Regions from separate parts of the Paenibacillus sp. J31R98 genome, predicted to be linked through region 1. Evidence: a T-box and tRNA genes for the amino acid it is inferred to sense, from the RefSeq annotation. Region 1 holds a T-box; the other regions hold tRNA genes.
The links. A T-box is a leader RNA that pairs with one kind of tRNA and senses whether it is charged. The one in region 1 lies ahead of leuS (leucine--tRNA ligase), so its partner is inferred to be a tRNA-Leu.
Positions count from the first base shown of each region.

Region 1 (6,824 bases):
GATTTCCAGCCGCATTTCCGTGCGATGGATACGGAGCTGGAGCGGGAAGGCACCAGCTACACGATCGATACGATCAAAGAGCTGAGCGCTCAATATCCGGGACGGGAATTCAGTCTTATTATCGGATCTGACCGCGTGAACGATCTGCCGAAGTGGCATAACATTCAGGAGCTGGCCCAGCTGGTACGCTTCATCGGCGTAACTCGCGGCGGCGAGAACATGGAAGTGGATGAGCTTCCGGATTACCTCAAGGACAGATTGACCGTTGTGAAGATGCCGCTTTACGAGCTGTCTTCGACGGTTATCAAGGAACGCATTGCAGAGGGCCGTTCCATTCGCTTCCTCGTGCCGGAGAAAGTCTATTCGTTTATTCGAAGGAATGAACTCTATGAATCGTAATGAACTGATGGCTTCGGTGAAGGCAGAGATGCCTGAGCGCAGATGGACGCATACGCTCGGCGTGATGGAGACATCGATTCTGCTCGCGGAGCGGTTCGGCTGCGATCCGGTTCGAGCGGAGCTGGCTGCGATTCTGCACGATGTCGCCAAATACTGGCCGACCTCGCGGATGGAGACGATTATCCGGGAGGAAGGGCTGCCAAGCGATTTGCTCGAATACGACAAAGAGTTGTGGCATGCGCCGGTAGGTGCTTTCGTCGCTGCACGTGATTACGGCATCGCGGACAATGAAGTGCTGGACGCAATCAGATACCACACCTCCGGTCGTGAGCGAATGACGCTGATGGACAAAATCGTCTGTCTCGCCGATTATATGGAGCCTGGCCGCGATTTTCCAGGTGTGCATAAAATAAGAGAAATAGCCGAGCATAGTGTGGAAAAAGCACTTATTGCTGGTTTCGATTCTACGATTTCTTACTTGCTTCTGCAGGGAAAGCGGATCTATCCGCTCACCGTTGCGGCACGGAATGATTTAATACTTCAATTAAGGGAGGCTGAGCAATGACAGTAACTTCAGAGGAGCTTCTGAAAGCCGTCGTAGCAGCGGCGGAAGATAAGAAAGCGCATAACGTGGTGGCGCTGGACTTGATGAACATTTCACTGGTCGCGGACTATTTTGTCATCTGTCACGGTAATTCGGATACACAGGTGCAAGCGATCACGACTGAAATTCGCAAGCAGGCGGAAGCGAGAGGCGCTCGGGTGCGCGGCATCGAAGGCGCTGATACTTGCAGATGGGTGCTTGTAGACATCGGCGACGTGGTTGTTCACGTATTCCATCGCGATGAGCGTGAATATTACAACATCGAACGTCTTTGGTCCGATGCGAAGGTTGTGGAATTAGCATGAATCTCGTAGCAGGCACAACACAGAATTTGAAGCTAGCTCGTGAGGTATCTCCTTACGGTTACTTTATGACCGATGGCGAGAACGAAGTGCTCATGCACTACACCGAGCTTGTCGGCCACCGCCCGCAGATCGGGCAATTCTATGATGTATTTCTATTCTTCGATTCCGAGGACCGTATCGCTGCGACGATGAAGAAGCCGCTTATCCAATTAGGAGAAGTGGCTCGTCTTAAAGTGGCGGATATTCATCCGAAGATCGGTTCATTCCTTGAGATGGGACTTGGCCGGCAGTTGCTGCTGCCATTGTCTGAACAACCCGAGCTGAAGGAATTGCGTCCAAAAGTCGGTGATGAGGTGCATGTTATCCTCGCGCACGACAAGATTGGCCGCCTCGTTGCGAAGGTGGCTTTCGAAGAAGAGTTGGCTGAGCTTGCTTTTCACGCGCCATCTTCGTGGCATAACACGTGGGTGGAAGGCTGGGTAACGAAGACGCTGAAGATCGGTTCCTTCGTCATGATTGACGGCGGGGTGCTTGGTTTCGGAGCTTATGGCTTAATACCGGCGGACGATCGGACAAGACTGCTTCGTCTCGGTGAGCGGGTGAAAGCTAGAGTAACGTTCGTTCGCGAGGACGGTCGCGTCAATCTGTCGATGCAGCAGCGCAAGGAAGTAGGTCGCCTAGAAGATTCCGACCGGATTCTAGCGTTCCTGAAAGAGCGTCCGAATGGCGCAATGCCGTACTCCGATGCCACTACAGCGGATATCATCAAGCAGAAATTCGGCATTAGCAAAGGCGCCTTCAAGCGCGCGCTTGGCAAGCTGATGCGTGAGGGTATTGTAACGCAGGAAGGCAACTGGACGAAGCTAATCGAGCAGGCTGCTGCTGCTGCTGAGAAGCAGGAGGGTTAGCATGGAAGCCTATCGGCAGTTTGCCACCGTCTATGATCGGCTGATGGCGGATATGCCGTATCCGGAGTGGCTGAAGTTTGCGGATGCTTGCTGGCAGCGGTACGGGACACCGCGAACAGTCGTTGATCTCGGCTGCGGGACAGGCAGCATCGCAATCCCGCTTGCTCGGCAAGGATATCAAGTCTATGGGATCGACTTGTCCTCGGACATGCTGACCATCGGACAAAGCAAATGGGATGATGCGGTTCGCAGCGGTGGACCGGCGCGAGGGACGGTTACGTGGCTGCAGCAGGACATGACGGAATGGGAGCTTGGCGAACAAGTCGATTCGGTCATCTCCTTCTGTGATTGCGTAAACTACTTAACCGAAGAAGAGGATGTCGTGGCCGCGATAGAAGCGACTTATCGGGCGCTGAAGCCCGGCGGCGTATTTCTGTTCGATGTACATTCGCCAGCAACGCTGGAGCGTTATGCAAGCGAGCAACCTTTCGTCCTCGATGAGCCGGATGTGGCATACATATGGACATGCGAGCTTGATGAAGAGCGTGTCGAAATCGAGCATCAATTGACGATCTTCGCACGTGCTGATTCGAGAGGCGCAAGCTTCACTCGAATCGAAGAAACGCATGTGCAGAGAGCTTACGATGCAGCGTGGCTGCAGGAAGTGCTGCATGGTGCAGGCTTTGCTAAAGTCGAGCTGTTTGCTGATTTCAAGCTAGAGCCGGCAACCGGTGAAGCGGAACGATTGTTTTTTGCAGCTGTCAAGTGATAATACTGTCAGTTCTAGGCGCTTTTCCTTGACATGGCATAAGCTGCTTATTTATAATCGAACTATCTATTTTTTGTTTAATAAGGTGTTGAAGAGGAGCAGTAGCTTCAGCAGCGTCTGGATCAGAGAGCCGGCGGTAGGTGCAAGCCGGACCAGCGTGAAGTGAACTCGCCTTGGAGCCGCACGTGAACAGTCAGGTTGACTTTCAAGCGTGCCGTCTCGCCTGCGTTAAAGGCATAGAGTGAGCAGCGGTAAAGCATACCGCTTGCTAACTAGGGTGGTACCACGGGAGCATAATCCTCTCGTCCCTAGCGATGACGCTAGGGGCGGGAGTTTTTTTATTTTCTCGGCAAGAACAAGTTTGCATAGACAATTGGGAGGCATATTTATGACACAGGAGCGCCAAGAGCAGCAGGGCTATAACCCGCTCGTTATTGAGCCGAAATGGCAGCGTTATTGGGATGAATCCAAGACATTCAAGACGACAGAGGATGCAGGGAAGCCGAAGTTTTACGCACTCGACATGTTCCCGTATCCATCCGGGGCAGGCTTGCACGTAGGCCATCCGGAAGGCTACACGGCAACAGATATCGTATCGCGTTACAAAAGAATGCGCGGCTACAACGTCCTTCATCCGATGGGCTGGGACGCATTCGGTTTGCCGGCAGAGCAGCACGCTCTGGATACAGGCGAGCATCCGCGCGAGATCACGGTAAAGAACATTAACAACTTCCGCCGTCAGATCAAGTCGCTCGGCTTCTCGTACGACTGGGACCGCGAGTTCAGCACAACGGATCCGGATTACTACAAATGGACACAGTGGATCTTCATCCAACTGTTCAATAAAGGTCTTGCTTATGTAGCTGAAGTGCCGGTTAACTGGTGCCCGGCGCTTGGAACGGTGCTTGCGAACGAAGAGGTTATTAACGGCCTCAGCGAGCGCGGCAACCATCCGGTAATCCGCAAACCGATGCGCCAATGGGTGCTTCGCATTACGGAATATGCAGAGCGCTTGCTTGAAGATTTGGAAGAGCTGGACTGGACAGAGAGCATCAAGGACATGCAGCGCAACTGGATTGGCAAGTCGAAGGGTGCAGAAGTGACTTTCGCTATTGACGGTCACGATGCTTCGCTCGTTGTGTTCACAACGCGCCCGGATACGCTGTTCGGCGCTTCGTACTGCGTACTTGCTCCTGAGCATGAGCTGGTTGATGCCATTACGACTGAAGCGCAGCGCGCTGCAGTGAAGGACTATCAAGAGACAGCTGCTCGCAAGAGCGATCTGGAGCGTACTGACCTGAACAAAGATAAGAGCGGCGTATTCACAGGCGCTTACGCGGTTAATCCGGTTAACGGCGCGCTTGTGCCGATCTGGATTGCGGATTACGTGCTTGCAGGCTACGGAACAGGCGCGATTATGGCGGTTCCAGGCCATGACGAACGCGACTGGGAATTCGCGAAGCAGTTCAACTTGCCAATCGTCGAAGTCGTTTCCGGCGGCGACGTGAGCGAAGCGGCGTATGCTGGCGACGGCGCACACGTGAACTCCGGCTTCTTGAACGGTCTTAGCAACGAAGAAGCGATTGCGCGTGCCATCGAATGGCTCGAAGCAGAAGGCAAAGGCCAAGGCAAAGTCACCTACCGTCTGCGCGATTGGCTGTTCAGCCGCCAGCGTTACTGGGGCGAGCCGATTCCGATTCTCCACTTGGAAGACGGCACAATGAAGCCGGTTCCTGACGATCAATTGCCGCTCTTGCTGCCGGACGTTGATCAAATCAAGCCTTCCGGCACAGGAGAGTCACCGCTTGCGAACGTAACGGAGTGGGTTGAGACAGTTGATCCCGAGACGGGCATGAAAGCTCGCCGCGAGACGAATACAATGCCGCAATGGGCAGGCAGCTGCTGGTACTACCTGCGCTTCATTGATCCGAATAACGATAAAGAACTGTGCTCCAAAGAGAAACAGAAGGAATGGTTGCCGGTTGATCTGTACATCGGCGGCGCCGAGCATGCGGTGCTTCACCTCTTGTATGCTCGTTTCTGGCACAAAGTGCTCTACGATATCGGCGTAGTCGATACGAAGGAGCCGTTCCACAAGCTCGTGAACCAAGGCATGATCCTCGGCACGAACAATGAGAAGATGAGTAAATCCCGCGGCAACGTTATTAACCCGGATGATATCGTGAACGTGTACGGCGCAGATACGCTGCGTATGTACGAAATGTTCATGGGTCCTTTGGAGGCGACGAAGCCTTGGAATACGAACGGCGTAGAGGGCATGTACCGCTTCCTTAGCCGCGTATGGCGTTTATTCATTGGAGAGAATGGCGAGCTGGTCGAGAAAATCGGTCAGGACGCAGGGTCCGAGGCGTTCAAACGGACTTGGCACCGCACAGTGAAGAAAGTGACGGACGATTACGAGAATCTGCGCTTCAACACGGCGATCAGCCAATTGATGATCTTCGTCAACGACGCGTACAAAGCGGAATCGCTGCCGCGTGAAGCGATGGAAAGCTTCGTTCAGATGCTGTCGCCGCTTGCTCCGCACATCGCGGAAGAGCTGTGGTCGAAGCTTGGGTCTACCGATTCGCTCTCTTATGCAGCTTGGCCAACTTATGAAGAGAAGTTCACGGTTGACCAAGAGGTTGAAATCGTCGTGCAAGTGAACGGCAAAATCATCGATCGTATCTCGATCGCTGCGGATACAGACGAAGCAGAGATGGAGCGGATTGCGAAGGAGTCGGAGAAGGTCGCTGAAGCGATTGCCGGCAAAACCGTCCGCAAGCTGATCGTTGTTAAAGGCAAGCTGGTTAACATCGTTGTCGGCTAAACCGCTGATGATTGGTTGACATGAAAAAAAGAGGTGAACGACCTCTTGGCGCAAAGCATGCGCTAAGGGCCGTTCACCTCTTTGCCGTATAAAGAGACGGATACGCGCTCCAGATCCTCTTCGTACTTGGCATGAGTGACGCGGATAAGCCGGTTGAACACACAATCAAGCTCGTTGTTCAGCAAGGCAATCGCTTGTGCCGTAATGCCGCCCGGCACGCAGACGCGGCTCTGCAGCTCCTCTGGCGTCATGCCGCCGGCAGTGAGCAGCTGGCCAGTGCCAAGCAGCATCTCGGAGGCGATGACTCGCGCTTGATCGCGAGGGAGGCCGGTCTCCTCGACGGCTGCATCGATAAACCGCTGCAGCAGGAAGGCCATAATAGCTGGGCCGCAGCTCGAGAGATCGGATACGACGCGCTGATGCTGTTCTTCAATTGGGAGAGGTTCGCTGATATAAGAGAGTAGACCATTCAGACGGGTGATGTCGGCATCGGTCATTCGGTTGCCGTACATGCACAAGGTGACGCCGCTGCACATGTTATTGGTGATGCTCGGGATGACTTTGGCGATTTTGCAATTAAGCGCATCTTCGAGCTGTTCCAGCAGTACAGGACTGGTAATGGAGATCACAAGTTGGTGCGGTAGTACGACATCACGGATTTGGTCCAGAACCGCTTTGAACTCCATCGGCTTGATACATAGAAAGACAACATCTTGATCGATGACCGCATCGCGATTAGAAGGGACAGCCTGCAGGCCGGGATGGCGGTCAGCTAGTGCGATTGCTTTTGAATAAGTGCGGTTGCTGGCGGTAATTTGCGATGGTTTCAGTGCTCCCGATCCGATAAACGTATCGATGAGCAAGCTGCCCATGCTCCCAATCCCGATAAACCCGACATTCATCGCAATCCCTCCTCAAGGCGCCAATCGTTTCAAGAAACGAAGCGCAGCTTTCAGCACAGTTTGTTCGCGGGGGCAAAACAAAGTATTTCAATCTATCGCTCTTACTA
Region 1 covers NZ_JBWDNO010000002.1:956,329-963,152, reverse strand. The annotation lists gene nadD (nicotinate-nucleotide adenylyltransferase) at 1-399, shown strand, start outside; gene yqeK (bis(5'-nucleosyl)-tetraphosphatase (symmetrical) YqeK) at 389-964, shown strand; gene rsfS (ribosome silencing factor) at 961-1,308, shown strand; gene AC0YNX_RS13070 (CvfB family protein) at 1,305-2,216, shown strand; gene AC0YNX_RS13065 (class I SAM-dependent DNA methyltransferase) at 2,218-2,985, shown strand; T-box leader at 3,065-3,298, shown strand; gene leuS (leucine--tRNA ligase) at 3,374-5,815, shown strand; gene comER (late competence protein ComER) at 5,878-6,717, opposite strand.

Region 2 (6,824 bases), on a different contig from region 1:
GTGCTCGGCGTTGATCCGGCCTTCCGTACAGGCTGCAAACTGGCTGTTATTGATGAGACAGGCAAGCTGCTCGAAGTTGCCGTATCCTATCCGACAGCGCCGCATAACAAGGTTGCGGAAGCCGAGAAGCTCATTAACGGTCTCATTGACCGTTATCAAGTCGAGCTGATCGTCATTGGCAACGGTACGGCGTCGCGCGAGACGGAACAGTTCATCGCGGAGCTGATTAAGGGACGCAAATCCAGAGGAGCGCAAGGTGCTGCCGAGCTGAAATATATTATCGTGAACGAGGCAGGGGCGAGCGTGTACTCGGCGTCGAAGCTCGCTGCCGAGGAGTTCCCGAAGCTCGACGTTGCAGAGCGCAGCGCCGTGTCGATCGCACGTCGCTTGCAGGATCCGCTTGCCGAGCTCGTGAAGATCGAGCCGAAGGCCATAGGCGTCGGCCAGTACCAGCATGACGTCAGCCAGAAGCGGCTCGAAGAAACGCTAGGGGGCGTCGTCGAGTCGGCTGTTAACCATGTCGGCGTTGACGTCAATACGGCTTCGCCGTCCTTGCTCTCGTACGTGGCTGGCATTAATGCAACTACGGCGAAGAACATCGTGAAATACCGCGAAGAGAATGGCAAGTTCAGCGACCGCAAGACGCTCTCGAAGGTTCCGCGTCTCGGCGCGAAGACGTATGAGCAGTGCATCGGCTTCATCCGCATACCGGAGAGCAGCAATCCGCTCGACCGGACGCCGATTCACCCCGAGTCGTATTCGGTCGTCGACAAGCTATGCGGCTTGCTCGGCTTGAAGCTGAACGCGGTTGGCACGGATGCCTTCCGTTCTGCGCTGGACACGATCCAGACAGAGCAGATCGCCGCACAGCTCGGCGTTGGCGTACCGACGCTGCGCGATATTATCGACAGCTTGCTGCGCCCGGGCAGAGATCCGCGCGAAGAGCTGCCTGCGCCGATTTTCCACACAGATGTGCTGAGCATTGAAGATTTGACGCCTGGCATGGAGCTGCATGGAACGGTGCGCAACGTCATTGACTTCGGAGCCTTTGTCGATATCGGCATTAAGAACGACGGGCTTGTCCACATCTCGCAGCTGAGCAACAAATTCGTGAAGCATCCGATGGATGTCGTATCCGTCGGCGATACCGTAACGGTCTGGGTGCTAAGCGTTGATCTGAAGAAGGGGCGAGTCAGCCTCACAATGCGTAAGCCGGAATAGGCGAAATCAGAACATTTATCCGTATATAAAAAGGGTGTTATCTTCGAGCAGTCACTTGTAAAGCAAAGTCACTGCAAAGAGATAGCACCCTTTTTGTCATTTCATTTCTATAAGCTTGCGGAATCATCATCAGGACGATTACTAGTACGATAGAAGTACCAGCAGTCGTTCAAGAGACGAATTTGCCGGCGGTCTTTCTTCAGAAAAGCGCGCATCAGTTGGTTGCAGAGCCATTGCGGCATAGCTTCGCCCTCCTTCCAGCTATCACTCGTTGTAATAACTAGCTTATGAGAGCGGGCGAATGTCCGTGCAGGTCCCATTTACAAAAACATGCATTTCTCGCGAAATGAGCGTTCCTAGATGTCGAGTTCTTCTTCGTACCATTGCTCCAGCTGCGCTTGCAGAGCGCGGATTTCCGTCAGGAGCGAGATGAGCGGGTACGATTTCTCTTGGATGGTGGAGAAGTCTTGCTCGAGCGCGTTCACGTAATCGAGACCGGAATGAACCGTAATCGACTTGTCATGCAGTTCTACGTCATCGCATTCTGCGATTGCGTATGGCAGCACAGGTACCTCAGCGGCTGTTAGCTTGTCGATTTCTTTATGAAGGCGCAGATTAAGCGCACTTAGTTGATAGGCGTGCGAGGCTGGCATTTCGACGAAGGAGACGTCTTGTCCGTTCTTCATCACGATATAACGCATTGCTGGCATATGAATGGTTCCCCCTATATTCTACTTTAATGACGTGACCGATGAATATCTCTTGACAGTGTAGCGTATTCGTCCTTTAAAATTCAAGTATTACGCGGTAACTTTAATCAAGGAGAATCATTCGATGCAGGATCATCAGTTGCAGGAGTGGGTAGAGCGGGTTTCGCTGCAGTCCTTCGGTATTCCTTTTCGCCACAAAGCTACGTTTAATGGCAGGTTGAAGTCGACAGGCGGCCGCTATTTCACAAAGTCGCATAATATCGAGATTAGTCCTCACCAGCTCCGCAATTATGGGGAAGAGGAAACGGAGAAGATTATCAAGCATGAGCTTTGCCATTATCATTTGCATATTTTGAAGCGGGGATACCAGCATAGGGACGCGGACTTCAAGCAGCTGCTCGCCAAAGTCGGCGGCACGCGTTATTGCAAGTCGCTTCCGCCAGGGGAGAAGCGCAAGACGGAGCCTTATAGATTCAAGCTTGTTTGCCGCAGCTGCGGTATGGAATATCTGCGCAAACGCAAGACAGATCCGAGGCGATATGCGTGCGGAAGATGCCGTGGACAATTATTGCTTTATATGCTTGACTTCAAATCTCAGACGTGATAAATTATTTCTTGTCACTCAAACAATATTCCCTGATAGCTCAGTTGGTAGAGCACTCGACTGTTAATCGAGTTGTCACAGGTTCGAGTCCTGTTCGGGGAGCCAATTCTTTGGGGAAGTACCCAAGTGGCTCAAGGGGACCCTCTGCTAAGGGGTTAGACTGCGCAAGTGGTGCGAGGGTTCGAATCCCTCCTTCTCCGCCATTTTTTATGAAGTGGCACTAAGCAATTATTCTTGAATCTTGACTAGCTGCGAGATTACAAGAGCAGCAAGGCCCGTTGGTCAAGTGGTTAAGACACCTCCCTTTCACGGAGGTAACAGGGGTTCGAGTCCCCTACGGGTCACCATCTAGTATAACTTGATATGGATTTACGACATATCACTCCGCGGTCGTGGTGGAACGGCAGACACACCATCTTGAGGGGGTGGCGCTCACAAGGCGTGAGGGTTCAAATCCCTCCGACCGCACCAACCTTACACCTGATAACCCTTGATCATTCAAGGGTTTTTTATTTTTTTGATATTGATTAGGGCATAATAGCGATAGATGATAAACGGATCGGTGGAGAGCGAAGTTGAAGGATATTGTGAATAAGTATTGTGTGAAGATATTCGGTGTATCAGGAGTTATTAAGGAAATCGGCTTAGTGAAGAAGGTGGCCAATCGTACGATTCATGTGGATTGGGGCACGAAGGTGTGGATTTATCAGAACAAGGATTTTAACTGGATTCCGATGTCTAAGGAAGAGCTTGAAACGAAGTACAGGAAACATAAATTTACCGAAGATGCACTTAAAAGGGCGTTAGCATTAGGCATCGAAGTGAACGATTAATACTAAGCTTTTGGTGCTGAAATTGTATTGAAAAAAAGTGCTTGCATTTTGTTTGCCAGCGGGATATAATAATTTTCGTTGCTTCGGACAAGCTGTCGAAACAAGTCGAAATTAGGCCCGTTGGTCAAGTGGTTAAGACACCTCCCTTTCACGGAGGTAACAGGGGTTCGAGTCCCCTACGGGTCACCATTTGCGAGTCATTAGCTCAGTTGGTAGAGCACCTGACTTTTAATCAGGGTGTCGTAGGTTCGAATCCTACATGACTCACTTTCATCTTCTTGATATGTACAATCACATATCACTCCGCGGTCGTGGTGGAACGGCAGACACACCATCTTGAGGGGGTGGCGCCTTATGGGCGTGAGGGTTCAAATCCCTCCGACCGCATTCCGAAGTCAAGAACCTGGAATTCCTTTTTATGAAGGAATTTCGGGTTTTTTTTATTTTCGCACGCAGACGGGGGTAACAATAAATTGTGGCAAGGTGACACATTATGTGATATATATAGTACATAAGTCTCAATAGGGATAGTCTGGAATTATTTCCAAATGCAAGTGGGGGATTGTCGCGATGCCAGAGAATTCGAAGAAGGATGGTCGAATGCTGGTGCTGGATGATGTTGCAACGACGATACTCAACCATGCACTGATTGATTATTATTTGGAGAAGCGTAATTTTCATGCGATTCAATGTTTGCAAGAACAGGTGCATCAGCAGACGGAGAGCTGCAAGGAAGTGCTGGTGTGGGCGATGGATGATCAGTGCGGCGACTACTACATCCCCGAGCAGGCGATGCGGGATATTAAAGCGCAGATTAATGTGATCGCAGCAACGCCGGGAGCTGTCTATATCGCGGATCCTCTATACTTCGATGATATGATGCGTGAGCGGTTCGTGAAGAAATATTTGGGCATCGAAGGGAACTTGTATCATTTTGAACCGTATGAGGAGTAGCGATAGACGAAGACAATCCTCTCTATATGCAGAGAGGATTTTTTGCCCTTAATATGGGCAAACAACATCCATACGTCCTGATCCAGAAAGGAATTATTGACTTACGATGCTTAGAACGATAATAAGGAAGCTCTCTCCGGGCAAAATCATTATTTTGGCTTATATGATCGGAATCATCGTCTTTACGCTGCTGCTAAAGCTGCCTATCAGCATGAAGCCGGGGGTTAAGCTTCCCTTCATTGATGCGCTGTTCACCGCTGCAAGCGCCGTAAGCGTAACGGGGCTGACGACGGTTCCGACCAATGAAACCTTCAGCACATTCGGCGCAATCGTACTGATGGCTGCCTTTCAATTCGGCGGCGTCGGCATTATGACGCTTGGCAGCTTCTACTGGTTCCTGATGGGGGAGCACATCGGGCTGCTTGAGCGCAAGCTCATTATGATTGACCAGAACCGAAACCAATTGGCAGGACTTGTGCAGCTTATGAGGGTTGTTCTCGTGCTTACACTGGCGATTGAGCTGACGGGCACATTGCTGTTCGGCGCTTATTTCTATGCAACCGGCTATACGGATTCGCTGACGAATGCGTTGTTCAACGGGATGTTCCATTCCGTGTCTGCTTTTACGAATGCGGGCTTCGACCTGTTCGGTGACTCGCTTATCCGTTATTCTAATGATTATTTCGTCCAGGTCTTCACGATGTTGTTAATCATTCTTGGGGCGATCGGGTTCCCGGTGATGGCGGAGCTGTGGGAGTTAATTCGCCGCACCCGACGCCGCAACCGTATCTCGAATAAAAGGTTCCGCTTCTCGTTGTTCACGAAGGTGACGCTGACTACGCATGCGATTCTGCTGCTCATTGGGGCGATCATCATCTGGCTGACGGAAGCAGGCCATTCGTTCGTACATATGCCGTTACATCAACAGCTAATGAATTCGCTATTTACATCGGTGTCCTCCCGCAGCGCAGGATTGACCACAGTTGACGTGTCGTCGCTTCATCATGCATCGCTTCTGCTCATCTCGGTGCTGATGTTCATTGGAGCGAGTCCTTCCAGTATGGGCGGAGGGATTCGGACAACGACAATTGCCATTATTGTGCTTTTCATTCTAAGCTTTGTCAGAGGAGAGCGGGTGCCGAAGGCGTTCAATCGTTCCATCAGCATAGAGGATACGCTTAAGAGCTTCGTCTTCTTCTCGCTGGCTGTGCTGCTCGTGCTTACTGGCATATTCGCCGTATTTATGTCGGAGGGGTATCATTTTGATTTGTCCGCTGTCCTCTTCGAAGTGACGTCGGCATTCGGTACATGTGGCATGTCGACGGGGATTACGGGTTCACTTCATCCAGGGGGCAAAATTACGCTGATCATTCTCATGTTCATCGGCCGAATCGGGATGTTTCTGTTCATCTCCATGTTCAGCTCGGGCAAGAAGAAGCCGGATATCCGCTATCCGGAGGAGAAGCTTATTATTGGATAGCGTGGGTGCGAAATCGCAGTTTGAACGAGCGAAGGAACTCGCTTATAATACGCTGTAGCATGTGTTGTCATCATGAATGAAGGGGAGTCGGAGTCAGTGAAATCAATGTATCATGTGCTTGGCGCGAAGCAGTTCGATCGGGAGGAGCTAGGGCAGCTGTTCAGCTCGGCGAAGGCGATGGAGGTTGTTGCAGGCGAAGGCGGCACGCAGCGATTCCCGAACAAAATAATGAGCACGCTATTCTTCGAAGCGAGCACCCGTACGCGGTTCTCGTTCGAATCGGCGATGCACCGGCTCGGCGGACGCGTAATCGGCACGGAGAATGCGAGCCAGTTCTCTTCCGCAATCAAGGGCGAAACGCTTGAAGACATGATCCGGATTATTGCCGGCTACAGCGATCTCATCGTCATGCGGCATACGGATATTGGCGCAGCGAAGCGGGCGGCTGCCGTATCCTCGGTGCCGGTCATTAACGCGGGGGACGGTTCGGGGGAACATCCGACGCAAGCTTTACTGGATCTGTATACGATTGAGAAGGAGTTCGGCGGCATCGACGGCGTCCATATCGCGATGATCGGCGATTTGACTTACGGTAGAACGGTGCATTCGCTTAGCTACCTGCTGGCAAACTACCGAAACGTACATATTTCATTCATCTCCCCAGACAATGTACGCATTCCTTCGTATGTGTTGCAGTACTTGGATGAGAAGGGCATCTCCTACGAGGAGACGACGGATCTAGCGGGCATTGCACAGACGGCGGATGTGTTCTATCAGACTCGGATACAGAAGGAGCGTTTCCCGTCGCCGGAGGAGTACGCGAAGGCAGAGGGCAAATACATAATCGACCGGAATCTGCTGAGTACGATGAAGGATAAGGCGATGATTCTTCATCCGCTTCCGCGTGCCGGCGAAATCCACCCGGACGTGGATCAGGATCCGCGGGCGGCTTACTTCAGACAAGCTGTGAATGGCTTGTACATTCGAATGGCGCTTATTGAGAAGTGCTTCCAATAGGGCAA
Region 2 covers NZ_JBWDNO010000009.1:163,947-170,770, forward strand. The annotation lists gene AC0YNX_RS26275 (Tex family protein) at 1-1,221, shown strand, start outside; gene cmpA (cortex morphogenetic protein CmpA) at 1,329-1,463, opposite strand; gene AC0YNX_RS26285 (hydrolase/acyltransferase) at 1,578-1,931, opposite strand; gene AC0YNX_RS26290 (SprT family protein) at 2,056-2,535, shown strand; tRNA gene AC0YNX_RS26295 (tRNA-Asn) at 2,565-2,640, shown strand; tRNA gene AC0YNX_RS26300 (tRNA-Ser) at 2,648-2,738, shown strand; tRNA gene AC0YNX_RS26305 (tRNA-Glu) at 2,808-2,882, shown strand; tRNA gene AC0YNX_RS26310 (tRNA-Leu) at 2,922-3,006, shown strand; gene AC0YNX_RS26315 (hypothetical protein) at 3,123-3,368, shown strand; tRNA gene AC0YNX_RS26320 (tRNA-Glu) at 3,483-3,557, shown strand; tRNA gene AC0YNX_RS26325 (tRNA-Lys) at 3,563-3,635, shown strand; tRNA gene AC0YNX_RS26330 (tRNA-Leu) at 3,674-3,755, shown strand; gene AC0YNX_RS26335 (hypothetical protein) at 3,939-4,322, shown strand; gene AC0YNX_RS26340 (TrkH family potassium uptake protein) at 4,429-5,802, shown strand; gene pyrB (aspartate carbamoyltransferase) at 5,908-6,819, shown strand.
Region 2: it encodes a tRNA-Leu, which carries the amino acid that the T-box ahead of leuS (leucine--tRNA ligase) is inferred to sense. The anticodon was not compared.

Region 3 (6,824 bases), 170 kb from region 1:
AGTCAAAGTTCCCGGTCTGATTAGTAACAATTAATTGGTATATTCATCACTATCATAATTTGCAATCTTGTCGAAGATCACATATTCAGTGCGTGAAACGAATGGCCCCTTATTCCAAATTTTCTCAAATGCATATCGTTCTGGCCCCACTCCATCTGCTCGTGATGCACACCAGTTTTGGAATGCACTTAGTTGTTGATCAGTTAAATCGTATTGCTTCAATTGGCCATTTACTAAATATAAGGTTAGAACATAGTCACCGGTAATTACATTGTTTTCCGTAGACGAACTTACCTCATTTATAGTGGAATATTCATCAATATCAAAGTTTACGATTTTATCATATACTACAGACTCGGTTCGAATAGTAAACGGGCCTTTATTCCAAGGTTTATCGAAAGTGTAATTTGAAGGTCCTACATCTTCTGCTCGTGAATCATACCAACTCAGAAATTCATCTATTTGTTGAGTAGATAGATCATATTCTTTCTTTTGTCCTCCGACTAGGTAAAGCGTAAGTATCGCTCTTTCAGGGTGTAGTTCTTCGGAAGCTATTGTAGAAGTATCTTTCTTAGCGAGGTCCCCTGCAATGAATAGTTTGTTATTAATGACTCCGAAAAATGGCAAATTGCGTACTGAAGGAAGACTTAACTTACTTGTCCATGTATTATGATCAGGGTCATATGAATTAAGTGCTGTTGACTTGTTAGTTCCAATCAGAATTTCACCGTTCAAAATGACTGCAAATGCTCTGTCCCCAACACTTAAACTATTTGGAATTGAGGTCCATTGGTCAGATTCTTCATCGTATTTCTCAATTTTATCACTTACTGATCCACCAATTGAATAGATGGATCCTTTATATGTTATGGCTGCCGCACCAAATCTCGCGAAATTCAGATTTGCCTTCGTTGTCCAAGTGTCCGTAGCTGGATCATAGACCTCAACCTTGTTGGAAGGTACACCTACACCAGCAATAGCACCACCAATTACATAAATTTTATCGTTTAGAACTGTAACACTGGTTGCGAACCTTGCGGTAGGCATATTCTTTTTTGCTGTCCAAGTATCTGTCGATAGATCATATTCATATACCTTACTAACAGGCACTCCTGAACCGGCTGAAGTAGAACCGCCAAATGTATATATTTTCCCATTGTATACTGCCGCCTGTACACCTACGACAGCAATTGGATAATCAGCTTTTGCTACCCAAGTATCGGATGCAGAATCATATGCTTCAACTTTCTTGCCAACTGTTGCATTGTTAATATCTGACGCATAGGGTCTTCCTGCAATTGCAAATAACTTCCCATCAACAGTTGCACTTGCCCCGTATGCGTGTTCATAAAGCATATTCGCTTTTGATTCCCATGTGCCTTCAGCGTTTACAGGTATCGCAACTTGTAACAGAACCATCACAGAAACAAATAATAGCAATAGATTTCTCTTCATGATGTACCTCCAATTATGTAATGAAATTATCATACAAGTAATAACCAGTAATTATCAGTCTTGTAATATACAAAATTTCACATTATACTTTGTGGTTAAATAAACCATCAGCACAGAGCAGTAAATTTCATTCCCATAATACTATTTCCTTCAACGTTCATGACAAAAAACTCCTCCTCATCGCTTTTAATGGCAAGTGATGAAAAAGAGTAATTATCAAAACTTATGGAGTGTTCTGTGTACCAGTTTTTAATGCTTTAGGTACTCAGAACCTTTGGAATTACAAGCACCCAATCTCAACCAACAAAATAAAAAAACCTTGATTCATCAAGGTTTTCGTTGGATGCCGAGGACGGGAATCGAACCCGTACGGTGGTCACCCACCGCAGGATTTTAAGTCCTGTGCGTCTGCCAGTTCCGCCACCCCGGCATGATATGTATGATTGAGGAATGGTGGGCCCTGAGGGACTCGAACCCCCGACCAATCGGTTATGAGCCGACCGCTCTAACCAACTGAGCTAAGGGCCCTTACGATAATAATCGAAAGGTTGGTTGCGGGGGCAGGATTTGAACCTGCGGCCTTCGGGTTATGAGCCCGACGAGCTACCGAGCTGCTCCACCCCGCGATAACACCAATTCACTACAAACATTCAATGGCGACAAGAATTAATATACTATATGAGACAAGTATTAGTCAAGCCTTAATATTCTAAGGGAGGAATCGAACACCAAATCGGCCCTTGCGCGAACGAAACACCTCAATTTCTTGAGGACATTCATAACCGTACACCCACCAATCATTTTCCATCCTCTTCACTAAACAGCCCGCTTGAAATTTGGTCTCGTACAATTTCCCCCAATACACCCATTTCATGAGCCTCGCTCCTTTCTTCGCCGTTTTGATTAGGATACCCCAATTTCGGAAAATCAAGCATTCTCCCCCAAAACGAAAAACCGCACCGGCGCAAATGCACCGATGCGGTTCTGTAAACGAAGGAAGGCTTTTAAGCTAGCATAATTCCTTGTTCCATATTACTTATTCCTTATCCATTATCCTTTATCCCTTAACGCCGCCTGGATTCACATACACGTCTCCGCCTACTCCGCCGCCGTTACCCGGATCAAGCGGACCATTCGGATTATCCTTGATCTTCTGGAGCAAGGCGTCGCCTTTCGTCTGCCATTCCTTCAGAGCATCCTCGACCGATTTCTTGCCCTGGATAACGTCCTGGAAGAGCGGCTGCGCAAGATTCTGTACTTGGTACAGGTTCTGCTTGTCGCGATACAGTTTATCCAGCTCAACGTCTTGAGGCGGTATCGGCTTCAGCGCATAGAACGCGCCGATGTTGTAAGTCATTCCTTCTTTCGGCTTGAGGAACGACTTGCGGGATACCATCTCGTACGTGCTGCGCGACTTCAGCTTCGCCCATTCCTTGCTGTTGTTGAACTTGATGAAATCCCACGCATCATCAGGGTTTTGCGCCTTATTGTTAATCGCCATCAGGTTACTCAGATAGACATTGCCGCCGATGCCTGGAGCCTCCTGAAACTGTGGAACGGTTACAACATCCCAGTCGATCGTTGGCTTATCCGGATTTTTCGCTGCATAGTCTTTCAGCTTCGCCAGCTCGTTCACGTAGTCATAACCCGCAACAGTCATTGCTAGGCGACCATTAATGAACAGATCGCCATTGAAAGGATCATACACAGGTTTGCTCGTATCATCTATCGCCCGCGGTCCTCCACCTCCGTTATTGAGGTCTTCGCCCGTCGGGACGATTTTCTCCTTGTACAGGCCAGCCAGATCGTTCCATACTTTACGCCACTGCGGCTGATCTACGGTCATTTTCTCCGCTTTGTTATCGAAAATCTTCAGCTGCAACGGAGCTGCATAGCTCTGGGAATCATAGAACGGGTCTCCGCCCCAACGGTTGAACGAAATCCCGAACTTGCGCTCTTTGCCTTCACCCTTCGCAAGGCGCTTCGCCAGCGCAAGAACATCCGGCCATTCCATATTATCCGTTGGCAGTGTTACGCCAGCCTCTGTAAACAGCTTCTTATTATAGTAGAGCGCTGAACCGCTAAATGTCGGCGTGAGGGCGTACAAATATCCATCGCCAGCATCCTTGATTCCGTTAATAACCGTCGGGACGAAGTCATCGATATCGAACTCATCCTCTTGAATAATCGGATCAAGCTGCTTGAGCAGGTTATCCTGAACGGCACGCTTGAGATAACTGGACTCGAGAATAACGACGTCTGCCGGATTGCTGCCAGTCAGCATCTCTTTGATTTTCTCATAAGGGTCGGGCTGCTTCTTGTTCGGATCTGGCTGCTCAAATCTCTGATCGTCATAGTTGATAGCAGAGACAACTTCAATATCTATGTTTGGGTGCAACAGCTCGTAGCTGTCCGTAAACTGCTGACGCAAATACGGATCATTATCCGAGTTCGAATACATAAATCCAACCCGCAGCACATGCCGATCCGCATCGCTGTCTCCATCCCCTTTCGTACACGCCGCTAGCGTAGACGTGAGCATGAGCGCACTAACAGCTGCTGCTGCTGACCTCTTCAATACGACTCGCTTACGATTCTCTCTTCTCTCCATGTTCGTTTACCCCTCCAATGATTTAGGCGGTGAAATGATAATACGCTCCCCATCAAACTCCATCGACGCACGATCAGAAATCTGTAGCGCAGTTAAGTACGCTTTCGGGATCTGGAGCCTGCCCACGCGGTCTACGACAACATACTCTTCATGAATCGAGTGTATGCCACCTTCTCCTTCGCCAGCGCCGTGGCCTGCTCCATTCCCGAGCTGCTCTACGTCATCCAAATTCGGATTTCTCTTTACAAACTCCGTGCTCGTCAGTCCATCCCGAATCGCCACCACCCGGTCAACCTTGCTAGCAAGTGATAGATCATGGGTTACAATGACGACTGTAATGCCAAGCTCTCGGTTCAGCCTGCGAAAAATATCCATGATGAGCTCGCTCGTCACTGTATCTACCGAACCGGTCGGCTCATCCGCAAGCAGCAGCTTCGGTCGATTCGCGAGCGAGATCGCAATCGCAACCCTTTGCTGCTCACCGCCGGACAGCTGATGCAGCTTGTTATGCATCCGCTCCTTGAGACCAACCCATTCGAGCAGCTGCTTCGCGTACGCGCGGTCGAGCCTTGATGATAGCATCATCGGCATCTCGACATTCTCAAGCGCCGTCAAGTAGGGCAGCAGGTTGCGAGCGTTGCTCTGCCAGATGAAGCCAACCGTATCGCGTTTATACTCCACTAACTGCTCCTCTGAAATCTTAAGCAAATCCCATGGCCCGACATGAACTTGACCCGCTGACGGACGATCCAGGCCACCGAGAATATTGAGCAGCGTCGACTTCCCGCTTCCGCTGTTGCCGATGATCGCCATCATCTCGCCGTCTCGCACATGAAGATTGAGACCTTGAAGCGCGACGACCTCGAGATCGTCTGATTTATAAATCTTTACAAGTCCTTCGCATGTAATCATATTTCAGCTACCGCTCCTCCCCCATCTTCACCGCTTGATGAACTCGCAATCTGCGGATGTGAATAAGCAATAACAGCGCGCCCATCAGCATCATACAACCGACGACGATATACAGCTGCGTCGTGTCCTTCGCATCGAACACAACCCGGAATGGCGGAACGGAGTTCGCCACATTATCGGTCGTTTGCAGGAAAGGCAGGAACAGCAAGCTCGTAATCTTGCCAATGATAATGCCAAGTCCGATAGACAGCCCGGCTGTAAACAGCTGTTCGAGCAATAGCATGCCTGTCAGCTGCTTGCGCGAGAGCCCCATCGCTCTCAGTACGCCGAACTGAACGATACGTCCAGACAGGTTGAAGAACCAGAAGAGCAGGTAACCAACCAGCGACACGATGATCGAGACGAGGAAACCAAGACTTAGAATACCGAACACACCGCCCCGAGTTGGATGCTTGGACTCCGCAGCGAGCTCGATCCGAACATCCTGTACGTTCGCGAGTTCAATGCCTTTGCTCTCGAGCTCCTTCATAATCGGTCCTGTTAGCGCGCCTGGCTTCATTTTGAGCCACACGTCATAAGGAATCATTGGCACTTGATCGTAGATGTAATCGAGATTCGCGATCAGGAATGGCGATTGATCCGGATACTGACTCGGCCAATACGGGACGATGCCGACGACGACGAAATCAATCATGCCGTCCGGCAAGCCTACTGATATTGGTGACCCTAGCTTCAGCTGATACTTCTCTGCGACCTTCGTAGGGATAATAGCTGCATGCTCGTAAAGCCCTAAATTCTTCAAATAGTTGTACGGATGAGCCGGATACAGGTCATTGCGGAACCATGCCACTTTGGCAAAATCGACATTATCGATCCCCATCAATGTACCTTGGCCGATGGACTTGTCAGCGACCACGATGTTGGCTTTCGTCTGCAACACGCGAGCGGCTGCTTCAACGCCTTTCAACGTACGGAATATCTCGAAAGGAGGTTCAGAATAGATAATTTTTGTCGGAACAAGCGTACCGCCCTCACCGGAGCCCGAACCGCCAGAGCCGCCTGAACCACCTCCGCTTTCTCCTCCATCTCCACCGCCTGAACCTCCACTACCACTACCGTTTCCTTCACTGCCTCCGCCTTGAGAGCCCGAGCCGCCGCCAGAATTCTGCACCTCTGCACTGCCCTCCCAGACCGTCTGCATCACGACATCCGTTCCGTACTTGTAGAGCGTTCGCTCCGTAGAGTTCAGATCAATCGTTCGCGCAGCCGAAGCGTTATAGACGCCAAGACCGAGAGTTAGGATGAGCAAAATCATAAGCGGATAATAGCCTCTCGATGAACGGGAAAGCTGGGATAGCGTTAGGAATAATGGAACTGGCAGCACCCTGCGACCTAGCCAATTGAACAGCTTAAGCAGCCATGGAAATACGCGCAGGAAGAAGAGTCCCATTGCGAAGATCGAGAGCGCTGGCACGAAGAACAGAAACGGCTGCACGTTCAGCTGATCCGTCGTCAAATTGCTCTTGAACGAGATCATCTGCCTTTCGTTGAATAAGTACCAGCCATATGCCGACACAGCGAGGAGCAGCACATCGCCATACCAACGCTGCCATAACGGCTTGCGATCTGAGCGGGCAAGCTGCTTCTTGTAATCGACGATAGACGCCTTCGCATAGATGATGGCGGGAATAATCGTCGCGAGCAGCGCTAGCATAACTGCCAAGGCGCCAGCCAGAATTGCCTCTGTCGAGAATCCAACCGGAAGCGACTTCCGATTCACGAATTCGAGGAATCCATTGGCTGAGCCGATGCTCTTCGCCATAAACCAGCCGAGCAGCGGACCGAT
Region 3 covers NZ_JBWDNO010000002.1:786,415-793,238, forward strand. The annotation lists gene AC0YNX_RS12270 (Kelch repeat-containing protein) at 31-1,455, opposite strand; tRNA gene AC0YNX_RS12275 (tRNA-Leu) at 1,800-1,885, opposite strand; tRNA gene AC0YNX_RS12280 (tRNA-Ile) at 1,907-1,983, opposite strand; tRNA gene AC0YNX_RS12285 (tRNA-Met) at 2,005-2,081, opposite strand; gene AC0YNX_RS12290 (ABC transporter substrate-binding protein) at 2,513-4,066, opposite strand; gene AC0YNX_RS12295 (ABC transporter ATP-binding protein) at 4,073-4,978, opposite strand; gene AC0YNX_RS12300 (ABC transporter permease) at 4,986-6,824, opposite strand, start outside.
Region 3: it encodes a tRNA-Leu, which carries the amino acid that the T-box ahead of leuS (leucine--tRNA ligase) is inferred to sense. The anticodon was not compared.